2 regions of the Clostridium sp. AM42-4 genome follow, and region 1 is predicted to be linked to the other one. Evidence: predicted binding sites of a transcription regulator. Region 1 holds the regulator's gene; the other holds the start of a gene.
What was found. The regulator LexA, encoded in region 1, represses DNA repair genes until DNA is damaged. The targets are predictions, from matches to a motif close to CNAACANNTGTTNG.
Positions count from the first base shown of each region.

Region 1 (6,536 bases):
ATAATATGATTCCACATAAAAAACGGGGCAAACATCAGAAATATGCGGGTATACATGATTCCGGTCGATACAATCTGTGCATTGCCTCCAAGAAGGTGGATGATCTGTCCCGGGAAAAAGGCTCCTGCCAAAACAAACAGGACACTGATCACTGCTGCCCATGACAGTGCATGAAAGAAATAGCCTTCCGCTTCTTTCATTCCTTTATTACGCTCAACCGTAAAACGGATTGCAGAGCCGACTCCGATCATTGCGCCTACCGCAAAGATCAGATTGTAAAGGGGTAATACCAGATTCAATGCCGTGATACCATTCGCACCGACAGCCTTAGCAATAAAGAATGTGTCGGCCAGAATGTAAAGGGACATACCGAGCATGCCTAACATATTCTGGGAAACATAGCGGATAAACTGTCTTTTGATATTCATGCTAAGCTTCCCCGCCTTCTGTATGATGGTTTCCAAGCTGCCAGAATGCCACTGCACTGGCAGCAGCTACATTCAGGGAATCTACGCCATGGGACATTGGAATCCGGATGGTGTGATCGCAGTCGGCAATGGTTTCTTTTGCGAGGCCATCGCCCTCGGTTCCAAGAACGATTGCAAGCTTCTCCTCTGCCTGGACACAAGGATCATCAATGCGGACTGAGCGGTCTGTAAGAGCCATGGCAGCTGTTTTAAAGCCCAGATCCCGCAAAAGCTCCATAGCCGGGTGCGGCCAGGCACTGTCGTGCTTAAGTACCGTCCACGGGATCTGGAACACCGTTCCCATGCTGACCCTCACGGATCTTCTGTACAAAGGATCGCTGCAGCCAGAAGTAAGCAAAACTGCATCCATATTCAGCGCTGCCGCCGAACGGAATATAGCTCCCACATTGGTCGGGTTTACTACATTTTCGAGAACAACGATCCGTCTGGCCTTCGCACAGATCTGCTCAATAGATGGCAGTTGTTTGCGGCGCATGGCACAAAGCAGACCGCGTGTCAAAGAGAAACCTGTGATCTGTTTTAAAAGCTCCATGGGAGCTACATAGACTGGGACCTCTCCACATCTGGCCAGTATTTCTGCAGCTGCTCCCTTTAATTCCCGCTCTTCGGCAAGGATGGAGACTGGCTGGTATCCGGCATCCAGAGCACGGCCGATTACGATCGGGCTTTCTGCAATAAAAAGACCAGCCTCTGGTTCATAATAATGGAATAGCTGGTTTTCTGATAAGCTGGAGTATACCTCAAGCTCCGGACTGGAAAGATCTGTTATAGGAACGATATGATCGTGTAACATAGGGAATTTCCTCACTTGGTTATATTGGATAAAAAACAGATTTTATTATAACCAAAGCAGGATTCATATGCAAGCTATTCAGAAAAATACACGACCGTCAGGTATTCACCGGAATGGATCTGTTCGGATTTCAGACCATTCATGCGCTTTAATTCTTCTACATATTCTGCCTTGGTATAAGGACTTCCCTGACAGTATTGGCCTGCAAGGTCCCAGAGGCTGTCTCCCTGGCGGATCTGTACACTTGTGTAATAACGCTTCAGCTCAGGTATTGCCTTTTCTTCTGCCCGCGCATTTAACAGTGTATGTCCCAGAAAACCGGAACAAAATGCCAGGATCATAAGTAAAATAACCGTAAGATTCCGTAAACTGCGCTTCATTGTTCTTTTGCTTCTCATAAGTGATTCCCCCTGTCCGGAATAATTGTGAACGTACGTTTGCTATGTTGCTATTATAGAATCCGAACATGCGTTTGTCAATACGTTTTCGCAAAAATTCCCGAACAAAAGTTTGCTTTTTTGGCTAAGCTGTGCTACTATATCCTTAGAAAGAATTTTTCAGAATACACCCGCAAGGAGGGAACATTATGGCACAGGGTAAAATTACCGCAAAACAACAGGAAATCTTAACATATATCAAAGAATGCATCTTAAAAAAAGGCTATCCGCCTGCAGTACGTGAAATTTGTGAAGCAGTCAACTTAAAGTCCACCTCTTCCGTCCATTCCCACCTGGAATCCCTGGAGGCAAACGGATATATCCGCAAGGACCCGACCAAGCCGCGCGCGATCGAGATCCTGGATGACGAGTTTGCATTAAACCGCCGCGAGGTGGTGCAGGTTCCTATGATCGGCACAGTTGCTGCCGGTGAGCCGATCCTGGCACAGGAACATATTGAAGATTATTTCCCGATCCCGGCCGAAATGCTCCCAAACAAGGATACTTTCATGCTGAAGGTCAAGGGCGAGAGTATGGTCAATGCAGGTATTTTTAATGGGGACCAGGTCATCGTTGAGCAGACCAATACTGCAGAAAACGGGGAAATCGTTGTTGCACTCGTCGACGATTCCGCTACTGTCAAACGTTTTTACAAGGAAGACGGGCATTACCGCCTGCAGCCGGAGAATGACACCATGGAGCCGATCATCGTTGACCATGTGGAAATCCTCGGCAAGGTCATCGGACTTTTCCGTATGATGGCATAAAATACCATAAAAAAAGATACGCCTTAGCACATTTCTGTGACAAGGCGTATTTTTTTATCATATTGTTGCTGAAAACCTCGTCCGGCGACAGCCCGGCAGGGTTGTTTATGCCAGAACCAGGCATCAGAGCGGAACTGTTACCATAGAAAGCAGCGTCGATAACACTACGCATTTTGTTGCAAAGATCTCATCCTTTTGGTACTTTGCCGCAAGGACCGCAGTCGTACCTCTGCCAGGATCGTTCCTACCAGTGCCATAGCCAGAAAGGTATTCGCACCTGCTATATTTTTGATCGTCAGGCTGAAAAAACCTGGAAGCGAGATCTGGAATACCATGACCAACATGCCGAGAACAAAGTTTGGAATGCAAGGCATCGGCCAAAGTTCACCAAATGTTCACCATTTTACGGAAAACTTAATAAAAAATCAATGGCTTTTTCCCTGGCTTTGTAGTAAACTCTTGTTTGTTGGTTCACGAGAGATGATTGTTACTGTTTGCGCAAACGCACAGATAACAGCATAGAACCACAAAGAAAGATCAGAGGAGTGATATATTATGAAAAAGGCATTATTAATTACTGCAATCGCAGCAGTTTCTATCAGTGCAGCAGCTTGCTCCAGCAAAAAAGCAACGGAAACCACAGCAGCACCGGCAGAAACCACAGCAGCAGAAACCACAACCGAGGCTGAGACCGACGAGGATTATACCAGCGGTATCATCACAGCGATCGACGGCGATGTCCTTACCGTAAAAGACGATTACAACGACGAAGAGAAGAAATACGATATTTCCGGCGCAGAGGTTACCAATGAATTCCCGCTTTCCGAGGGTGACTGGGTAGACATCACCTTCCCGGCCGGCAGCACAGACGATCCGGTTCCGGCTATCGCACTCGAGGTTACCTCATCCATGTTAGAGCAGACCACAGATCCAGTTGCAGAAGGTACCATCAAAGACGTTGCTTCTGACAGCATGACCCTGGAGGTAGACGGTGAGGAATATAAGGTTCTGACCGGCAACGCATATGTTGTTGCAAAGGACGGCATCAAGGCTGACGAAACCGTAGAAGTAACCTATCTCGGCGATCTGGACGATGAGCCTCTGGCGATCAAGATCGTTTCCGAAGACCAGAAGGATTCTGATGAGGCTAAGATCAATGCCTTTGTAGGTAAAGTTGCGCAGATCGGTGAAGATGGTGATCATATCGTTCTGGAAGCACAGACCGGTGACTTTTTCACATTCGTTTCTGGCGATACCGATTTCAGCCAGTACGCTGAGGGCGATACCCTTCAGATCCAGTACGATGGCTCCATCAATGACAAAGAGATCCAGATTGTAAAGATCACCAAAAAATAATAGCTTTCATTTAAAAAAATAGGGAAGAACAGGCCCGTGTAAGCTAACAGTAATAGCTCACACGGGCCATATTCATTCTATTATATGCTGTTAAATATCGTAGCCGATCATGCGGATATAATCTTTGATCAGTGCTACCACCTGTTCAAGCTCCAGCTTACTTGCATTGATCGGAAGATCGTAGTTCGTCAGATCCTCCCACTCTTTTCCGGTAAAATACTTGTGGTAAGCCCTGCGCTGTTTGGTGATCTTGTTTAATTTATTAAGCGCTTCTTTGCTGTCTGTAATACCATCGGTTTCCTGAGTTCTCCGGACACAGGTTTCTGTGTCTGCGTATACAAAAATCTTTACCAGATCTTCTTTTCCAGCGGTCTCCAGAATATAATCCGCGCAACGGCCAACAATCACACAGGACTGCGCAGCCGCCAGCTCACGGATAACCTCCGACTGGAAACGGAACAGATTGTCCGGTGAGGTGACATCCCCCTCTTTCTTTGGTTCTTCAAAAATACCGGTAGGCAGATGCAGGTTTCCAACGATCTTCCTGAGAAGGTTATTTCCTGCTTTTTCATCTGCAAGACGGAAATAGCGCTCTCCTACTGCACTTTTTTCGGCTGTCATACTTAAAATTTCGTCATCATAAAACGGAATGTTCAATTCCTCAGCAAGCTTTTTTCCAACAATACGGCCGCCGCTTCCATACTGGCGCTCGATCGTGATCACCAATTTACTTTTATCCATAAGAAATCCTCCCTCTAAGGATTATTTTTTTCTGCTGTCTGCGCAACGCGTAAACAGTAACTTGTTTTTATATCCACTATGTTCAGTATATCACAAAACCACTCTTGTGCCAAACTTTTTTACACTCTGCCGACCCAAATTCATTTTTTCTGATAATATTAAATGTTTTTCTTCAGATTTCAACAGTTTAAATACACGTAAACCTAATGTTAAAAACTGATAAGGGCTTCTTTATATAGGCCATAACTTATTAAGTATTTGCCTTTTTGCTATGTTTCACCTATAATGAGAAACGTAACAACTAAGTAGTGTTCTGAGATCCAATACAGCTTCTGTTTCAAAACGATGGCTTTTATCCGATTTCTGCCAAATGATCGTGAATTCATTGCCATACGGGTGAAATACGGAGCTTTATTGGCATATAAAAATAAAACATAATAAGGGGATTTTTATGGAAGAAGTAAACCTGCAGGAAATGCTGGCGGCCAGGGAACGCCGCTGCTATCTGCAAGCCCAGCTGTTACAGCAATATAAAAAGAGCCTGATCAGCTTTACCTTAAACATACCTGGCCCCATCAAAGTGCTTCCAGGTGTTCCAGAAGCCTTTGCCCTGGGGTGCAGCCGGATTGAGGCACTGTTAAAGGAGCGTCTTGTTTTGATCCAGCATATGGAAACCATAAAAGAGAAAACCGGCTATGAGGCATTCTACAATGTCGATGCAAATCCCGATTTTGTAAAGGAGCTCATGGTTTCCTTAGAAGATCAGGACCGCATTGGACGCCTGTTCGATATTGATGTACTCCGTCCCGATGCATGCAAGGTTTCCAGGGAGGACCTTGGCTTTTCTCCCAGAACGTGCCTACTGTGCGGACAGCCTGCCCATGTATGCAGCCGCAGCCGCAGCCATAGCGTAGCAGAGCTGACAGCGGAAATTTCGCAGATTCTGAACAAACTTTAAAGATTTCAAACTATCCTGTATTGCGGAGGTACTGGTATTTATGATTGCTTCTATTTTTTCTGAGGAATGCGCCTATTCGCTCATGGCGGAGGTAGGCGCTACCCCGAAGCCTGGTCTGGTAGACCGCCACGACAGCGGTGCACACACCGATATGAACTATGACACCTTTGCTGCCAGCACAAAGGCAATTGTCCCATATCTGACCCGGATGTTTGAGCTTGGCCATGGGTGGAGCTCCAAGGATTTTAATGCCCTGTTTGAGCAGATCCGCCCAGTAGGCGTAGAGGCAGAAAAGGCTATGTTTCAGGCAACAGACGGCGTTAACACCCACAAGGGTATGATTTTTTCCATGGGAACGATCGCGGCAGCAGCCGGGCTCTTCTATAACCGGCACAACCGCTTTGATGCTGAAAAGATCCTTATGCTTGCCGGATACATCTGCTACGATGCTATGCGAAAGGATTTCCAGAAAATAGACCGGAAAAACCCGAAAACCAACGGTGAGCTTTTGTACCTGCGTTATAGCACAAAGGGGATCCGTGGGGAAGCACAGAAAGGCTTTCCTTCTGTCCGCACCATTTCCCTTCCAAAGCTCCGTGCTTCCTTTTCTTCCGGACAGACAGAAAATGAAGCTTATCTGAATACGCTCCTTACCCTGATGGCTAACGTCGACGATACCAACGTATTAAGCCGGACCAACCCCGTGGTCCAGGGCTATGTCAAGACTGCCGCTGCACAGTTCTTAAAGCTGGGCGGTGCCTCCACCAGCCAGGGAATGGATGCCTTAAAGAAATTAAATAAGAAATTCATCCAGATGAATGTCAGCCCAGGCGGATGCGCCGATCTGCTTGCCGTTACCATTCTTTTATACCGGCTGGAACAGCGAAACCCGCAGCCTGGGGCATGACATGCATTCTTTCAATACCTTCTACAATAATTCTTTGTAGAGCCGCAGTACATTTCCATGAAAGACTGCTTCGATCTCTCCGGTTGTAA
Region 1 is NZ_QUIK01000008.1:49,393-55,928, forward strand. Features, by position in the region: gene DW922_RS07955 (MATE family efflux transporter) at 1-428, opposite strand, end outside; gene DW922_RS07960 (RNA methyltransferase) at 430-1,281, opposite strand; gene DW922_RS07965 (LysM peptidoglycan-binding domain-containing protein) at 1,356-1,679, opposite strand; gene lexA (transcriptional repressor LexA) at 1,868-2,485, shown strand; gene DW922_RS07980 (hypothetical protein) at 3,041-3,841, shown strand; gene DW922_RS07985 (cytidylate kinase-like family protein) at 3,932-4,582, opposite strand; gene citX (citrate lyase holo-[acyl-carrier protein] synthase) at 5,034-5,540, shown strand; gene citG (triphosphoribosyl-dephospho-CoA synthase CitG) at 5,581-6,447, shown strand; gene DW922_RS08000 (dipeptidase) at 6,469-6,536, opposite strand, start outside.

Region 2 (6,536 bases), on a different contig from region 1:
GCGGATGGCTTCACTACTGAATCCACGCCGTCCCAAAGTACCCATGAGCCTCCGGTAATCTGCCGGTTCCATGCGCTTTCCCGGCTCATAACCCTTCTTTAAAAGAAGCTTTTCGATCTGGCTTTCCTCGTCCACCGCCTCCTCCTGGAAAGAGAGGTCAATGACCTCCCGCGAAACTCCCTTGCGCTCTAAATCTGCCCGGATCTGGCGGCGGCTTTTCCGGGACGCGCAAGAGCGGATATACCGCCCTGCATAAGCCTCATCGTCTAAATAACGGTACTCCTTTAAAAAGAGCACCGTCTCCTCGATCTCTTCCGGGCCATATTCCCGTTCTTTTAACTTCTGGCGCAGTTCCCTCTCGGTGCGGTCACGAAACTCCAGGAGTGCGAGTGCGCACTCCCGGGCTGTTTTTTCTGAACGTGCAAACCTTCCTGACTGGCTGCTTTTCTTTGCCTTGGCAGTCTTCCAGAACTGCCCGTGAAGCTTCTGGCCTTCTTCCGCCTGGACGATGTCTGCATCTGCCTTATCTGTTTTTTTGTTTTGCGGCATGTCCCTGCCCTGTACGGTCCAGACTTTCATGGAATTACTCCTCGTCTGTCAGCTCAGCACCGGTATTTTCTGCGTCCTGTGCTTCTTCCTCTGCTGCATTTGCAGCCAGTGCTGCTACAGTCTCGTCCGCCGGAAGGCCATGCTTCTCGCGGACCTTGCTCTCCACCTCGGCACAGACTGCCGGATGTGTGCGCAAATAGGTCTTGGCATTCTCACGGCCCTGGCCGATCTTGGCTCCAGCATAAGCATACCATGCACCACTCTTCTCGATGATGTCGTCCTTGGCTGCAAGGTCCAGAATATCGCCTTCTTTGGAAATGCCCTGACCAAACATGATGTCAAACTCTGCCTCTTTGAATGGCGGAGCGATCTTGTTCTTAACCACCTTCACACGGACATGGTTACCGATGACCTCGCCGCCCTGCTTGATGGACTCTACACGGCGCACATCCATACGGACAGAAGAATAGAACTTCAGTGCACGGCCACCGGTCGTAGTCTCCGGGTTTCCAAACATAACACCGACCTTCTCACGAAGCTGGTTGATGAAGATAACGCAGCAGTTGGATTTGCTGATGATACCGGTCAGTTTTCTTAAGGCCTGGGACATAAGACGTGCCTGAAGGCCTACGTGAGAATCACCCATCTCGCCGTCGATCTCGGCCTTTGGTACCAGGGCTGCAACAGAGTCCACGATGACAATGTCTACTGCACCGGAGCGGACCATGGTCTCGGTAATCTCCAGCGCCTGCTCGCCGTTGTCCGGCTGGGAAATGTAAAGGTTGTCGATGTCCACACCGATGTTCTTCGCGTATACCGGGTCTAAGGCATGCTCAGCGTCGATGAAACCGGCAATACCGCCGCGCTTCTGCACCTCAGCTACCATATGGAGCGCTACGGTTGTTTTACCACTGGACTCCGGTCCGTAGATCTCGATGACACGGCCCTTCGGCACACCGCCAAGGCCCAGTGCGATATCCAGGCTGATGGAACCGGTCGGGACGGTCTCGATGTTCATGTTTGCACCGGAATCTCCCAGCTTCATGATAGAACCTTTTCCGTAAGACTTCTCAATCTGTGTAATGGCAGCATCCAATGCTTTTAATTTATCGTCTTTATTCATGTTATAATCCTCCAACTGTAGAACCACCGTACCCACTGGCCCAGCGCCAGCAGCGAACAGATGTTCTTTCCAATGTTATAATCATAGTATAAACTGCTTCAAATGTCAACAAATTATTGTTCTTCGGGGTGGGAATTTTTGAATTAAAATTTTTTAGAAATAGGGGCAGAACTGCCCATTTGGACTGCACTTTCACTATAGCATGCCGCAAAGTACATGTCAAATAAAAGAACACGAGAAATAAAAAGAAAAAAGCCTGTGCCGTGATGGTTGCACAGGTTTTTCTTACATATCCGTTTCAAAAAAGTTTTAAGGAGTTCAGATGTTTATCTTTTTTCTGACTTTAGTATAACATATGCCTTACGAAAATGTTTGTATAATGTTTAAATAGATTATGAAGATATTCTTAAATCGGCCAAATCCGCAGACAGGACTTTATCGTGCGGATTTTCCAGTTCAGAAAATTCCTGCCTGCATCCTGTATCTGCAGCCGCACAACTGCCTTCTCTCCAGAATATCCTAACAGTAAAAAGAATGCCGGGGTTCCCCATGAGTACAGCCTCCCCATTTTCCCCTGCACACAGCCCGGACGGCCTTACCGGGCGCGGTATCGGCGTAGCAGTTCTGGATACCGGGTGTTTTCCGCATGAAGACCTTAAGCCGCGCATCGCTGCGTTTTTTGATATGGTACGCCGTCGCAGAGTTCCCTATGATGACAACGGACACGGCACCCATGTCTGCGGCATCATCGGCGGGAACGGAAAAGAAAGCGCCGGGCGTTTTTGCGGAATCGCCCCGGGCTGCCACCTGGTCCCTGTAAAGGTACTGGACAAACGGGGCGGCGGCTATGTTTCCGACGTGCTTGCCGGGCTCCATACCATCATGCAGCAGCGGGAACGCTACAATATCCGGATCATCAATGTTTCGGTCGGCTCCTTTTCTGGCCGGAGCATGAACGAAAACTCTGCCCTGGTCCGCGGTGTGGAAGAAGCCTGGGACTCCGGCTTTACCGTGGTCGTTGCCGCCGGTAATATGGGGCCAAAAAGCGGCACCATCACTACCCCCGGCATCAGCCGCAAGGTCATCACGGTTGGCTGTTCTGACGATCACCAGGAAGTCAACGTTATGGGAAACCGCATGTCTGATTATTCCGGGAGAGGACCTACCCGCGCCTGCATCTGCAAGCCGGACATTGTCGCACCAGGGGCTGCCATCAAAAGCTGCAGCCCCGGCGGCGGTTATGCCGTTAAAAGCGGCACCAGCATGGCTACCCCTTATGTTTCCGGTGCTATTGCCCTCCTCTTAGAGCAGTACCCGGAAATGTCCAACCGGGATGTAAAGCTCTTTCTCCGGGAGCGGGCAGTCGACCTGGGACTCCCCAGAAACCAGCAAGGCTGGGGACTTCTTGATATCCCCAGCCTTCTTCGCTAATTTCTGACGGGAAACAGGCCGACATCACTAATGCGCTGTCCTCCCTGTCCCGGCAGTCTCTATGAAATTCCTGTGTTTTTCTTCATCAGATCAATCTGACTCTGCACACGCCTTCGATGGCATTGAGCTTCTCCACCATAGTCTCATCCGGCACATGCTCCAGATCCATCAGCGTATATGCGAACTTATCGCGGCTCTTGTTGGTCATGTCGGAAATGTTGATCTTTCCGGCAGCCAGCACTCCGGTGATCTGGCCGATCATGTTCGGAATGTTTAAATGCAGCACAGCCAGACGGCAGGCTGTCTTCTTCACACCCATATCACACGCCGGATAGTTCACGGAATTGCGGATGTTGCCGTTCTCCAGATAATCCATGATCTCCTGAACAGCCATCTTCGCACAGTTGTCCTCGGACTCCCCAGTCGAAGCGCCAAGATGCGGGATCACAATGGTATTCTCCAAATTTACAGACTTTGGATTCGCAAAATCGGTCACATATTTTTTGACTTTGCCTGACTTCAATGCCTCTGCCAGATCATCCTCATTTACCAGGATGTCACGGGCAAAGTTTAAGATCACGACACCATCTTTCATCTGGTCAAGGGCATCTTTATTGATCATGCCTTTTGTGGAATCCACAGCCGGGACATGCAGGGTGATGTAATCGCACTCCTGGCAGATGGTGTCTAAGCTGGTGGTGTGCTTAACATCACGGGAAAGACGCCATGCCGCATTGACGGAAATGTATGGGTCATAGCCGTAAACTTCCATGCCCAGGGCGATCGCTGTATTTGCAACCTCGGCACCGATCGCGCCAAGACCGACCACGCCCAGCTTTTTGCCCTTGATCTCACAGCCTGCAAAAGCTTTTTTCGCTTTCTCAGCCGATTTGGCAATGTTTGCATCCTCTTTGTTGGCTTTGCACCACTCGATGCCGCCCACAATGTCACGAGATGCCAAAAACAGTCCTGCCAATACCAGCTCTTTTACGCCGTTCGCATTGGCACCCGGGGTATTAAACACCACAATGCCCTCCTGTGCACAGGCCTCTAACGGAATGTTATTCACACCTGCGCCTGCACGTGCAATAGCAAGCAGGGAGTCAGAAAACTGCATTTCATGAAGGGATGCGCTGCGGACCAGAATACCCTCTGCCTCATTTACCTCATCGGTCAGCTGATACTCCTGCGTAAACTGGTCTGTGCCATATTTGGAAATGGCGTTGATGCAATGGATCTTTCTCATGCCTGATGCGCCTCCTCAAACTTTTTCATGAACTCTACCAGCTTCTCTACACCTTCCATCGGCATGGCATTGTAGATGCTGGCACGCATGCCGCCTACGGTTCTGTGTCCCTTTAAGTTTACAAATCCTGCTGCCGTTGCTTCTTTTACAAATTCTGCATCCAGATCTTTGTCGCCGGTAACGAACGGAACATTCATTAAGGAGCGGTCTTCCTTGGCAACCGTTCCATGGAACAGCTTGCTCTGATCCAGGAAATCGTAGAGGATCTTTGCCTTTTTCTCGTTATACTCTTTCATTGCCTCCAGGCCGCCGCGCTTCTTTAACCACTTAAATACCTTGCCGCAAATGTAGATGCCGTAGCATGGCGGGGTATTGTAAAGGGATTTCGCGTCTGCCTGCACCTTGTACTGGCAGATGGTCGGGGTTCCGGCAAGGACATCCTCCGTGATCAGGTCCTCGCGGATGATCACGATCACAACACCGGCCGGTCCGACATTTTTCTGGGCTCCGCCGTAAAGCAGGCCGTACTTGGTTACATCTACCGGCTCGGAAAGGAAGCAGGAAGAGATATCAGCCACCAGCGTTTTTCCCTTTGTGTTCGGCAGAGTTTTGTATTTGGTGCCATAGATCGTGTTATTCTCGCAGATGTAAACATAGTCCGCATCATCGTCGATCGGCAAGTCAGAGCAGTCCGGAATGTAGCTGAAGGTCTTGTCTTCACTTGATGCAACAGCCACTGCCTTTCCGTATTTCTGCGCTTCTTTGAATGCCTTCTTCGCCCACTGACCGGTGATGATATAATCGGCTACGCCGTTTTTCATCAGGTTCTGCGGAATGGCGGAGAACTGCAGATGGGCGCCTCCCTGCAAGAACAGCACTTTGTAGTTATCCGGAATGTTCATCAGATCCCGAAGGTCCTGCTCCGCTTCTTCGATGATGGTCTCAAAGGCTTTAGATCGATGGCTCATCTCCATCACTGACATTCCGGTGCCTCTGTAATCAAGCATTTCTTCTGCGGCTTCCTTCAGGACTTCCTCCGGTAATACGGCCGGTCCTGCTGAGAAATTGTAGACTCTTCCCATTGTTTCTTCCTCCTTCTTTTCATATTCCATTTATTTTTTCCGATACCATTTGACCAGATTCAAAACTCCTCCTGCAGGCAAGCCTGCTCCGGATTTCTGACCTTTATCTCCTTGGTATCAATATATAATAACGATCCGGAACAGAGGTATGCAAAAAACACCTGTCCCGAATCGTTACGGACAAAATATAAAGATAACCTTTTCTCTGTTCTCTAAGTCATCCTGTTATTCAATTATATAACTGTTTGATACGTTTCCAGTTATTTGATCTTCAGATCGGTATCATCGAATGCATCCTGGATCGGGGCACCCGGGGATACCATCGGGTAAACCTTATCATCGCAGTTGATCTGGCACTCGATCAGTACCGGTGCATTCAATGCAATGGCCTCTTCCAGGACCGGCTTCAAATCTTCCTGTCTGGTCACGCGGTAGGCTTTTGCTCCCATGGCTTCAGCCAGCTTCACAAAATCAACTGCGTCATTTAATACGGTATGTGAATAGCGCTTTCCGTAGAACAGGTTCTGCCACTGGCGCACCATTCCAAGTACATGGTTGTTTACCACAACCTGGATGACCGGGATATTGTAGCGGGTCGCTGTAGCGATCTCATTCATGTTCATGCGGAAGCAGCCGTCTCCGGCAATGTTGAACACCGGGGTATCCGGATGTCCCATATCGCCGCAGGCCATCTTCGCTCCGATGGAAGCACCGAGGCCGTAGCCCATGGTGCCAAGACCGCCGGAAGTGAGAAAGGTTCTCGGCTTTCTGTATTTGTAGTACTGGGCAGCCCACATCTGGTGCTGGCCAACCTCGGTACAGATGATAGCATCGCCTTTGGTCAGCTCATCAATCGTCTCCATGATAAACGGGCCGGTAAGCTGGGTCTTATCGTAGCGGAGCGGGTACATGTCTTTCATCCGCTCTACGTGCTGGATCCACTCCTCATGGTTCATCGGGTCCAGACGGGCATTCAGCTTGCGCAGGACAACCTTTAAATCGCCGATGATGCTTGCGCTGGTGTGGATGTTTTTATTGATCTCAGCCGGATCGACATCGATCTGAAGGATTTTTGCGTTCTTTGCGAACTTCGAAGCATTTCCGG
Region 2 is NZ_QUIK01000001.1:49,644-56,179, forward strand. Features, by position in the region: gene DW922_RS00270 (regulatory protein RecX) at 1-579, opposite strand, end outside; gene recA (recombinase RecA) at 584-1,672, opposite strand; gene DW922_RS00280 (S8 family peptidase) at 2,222-3,103, shown strand; gene DW922_RS00285 (phosphoglycerate dehydrogenase) at 3,189-4,349, opposite strand; gene serC (3-phosphoserine/phosphohydroxythreonine transaminase) at 4,346-5,431, opposite strand; gene ilvB (biosynthetic-type acetolactate synthase large subunit) at 5,692-6,536, opposite strand, start outside.
Region 2: recA (recombinase RecA) is a predicted target of LexA. The motif match lies at 1,726-1,739, and genes of this name have one in related genera.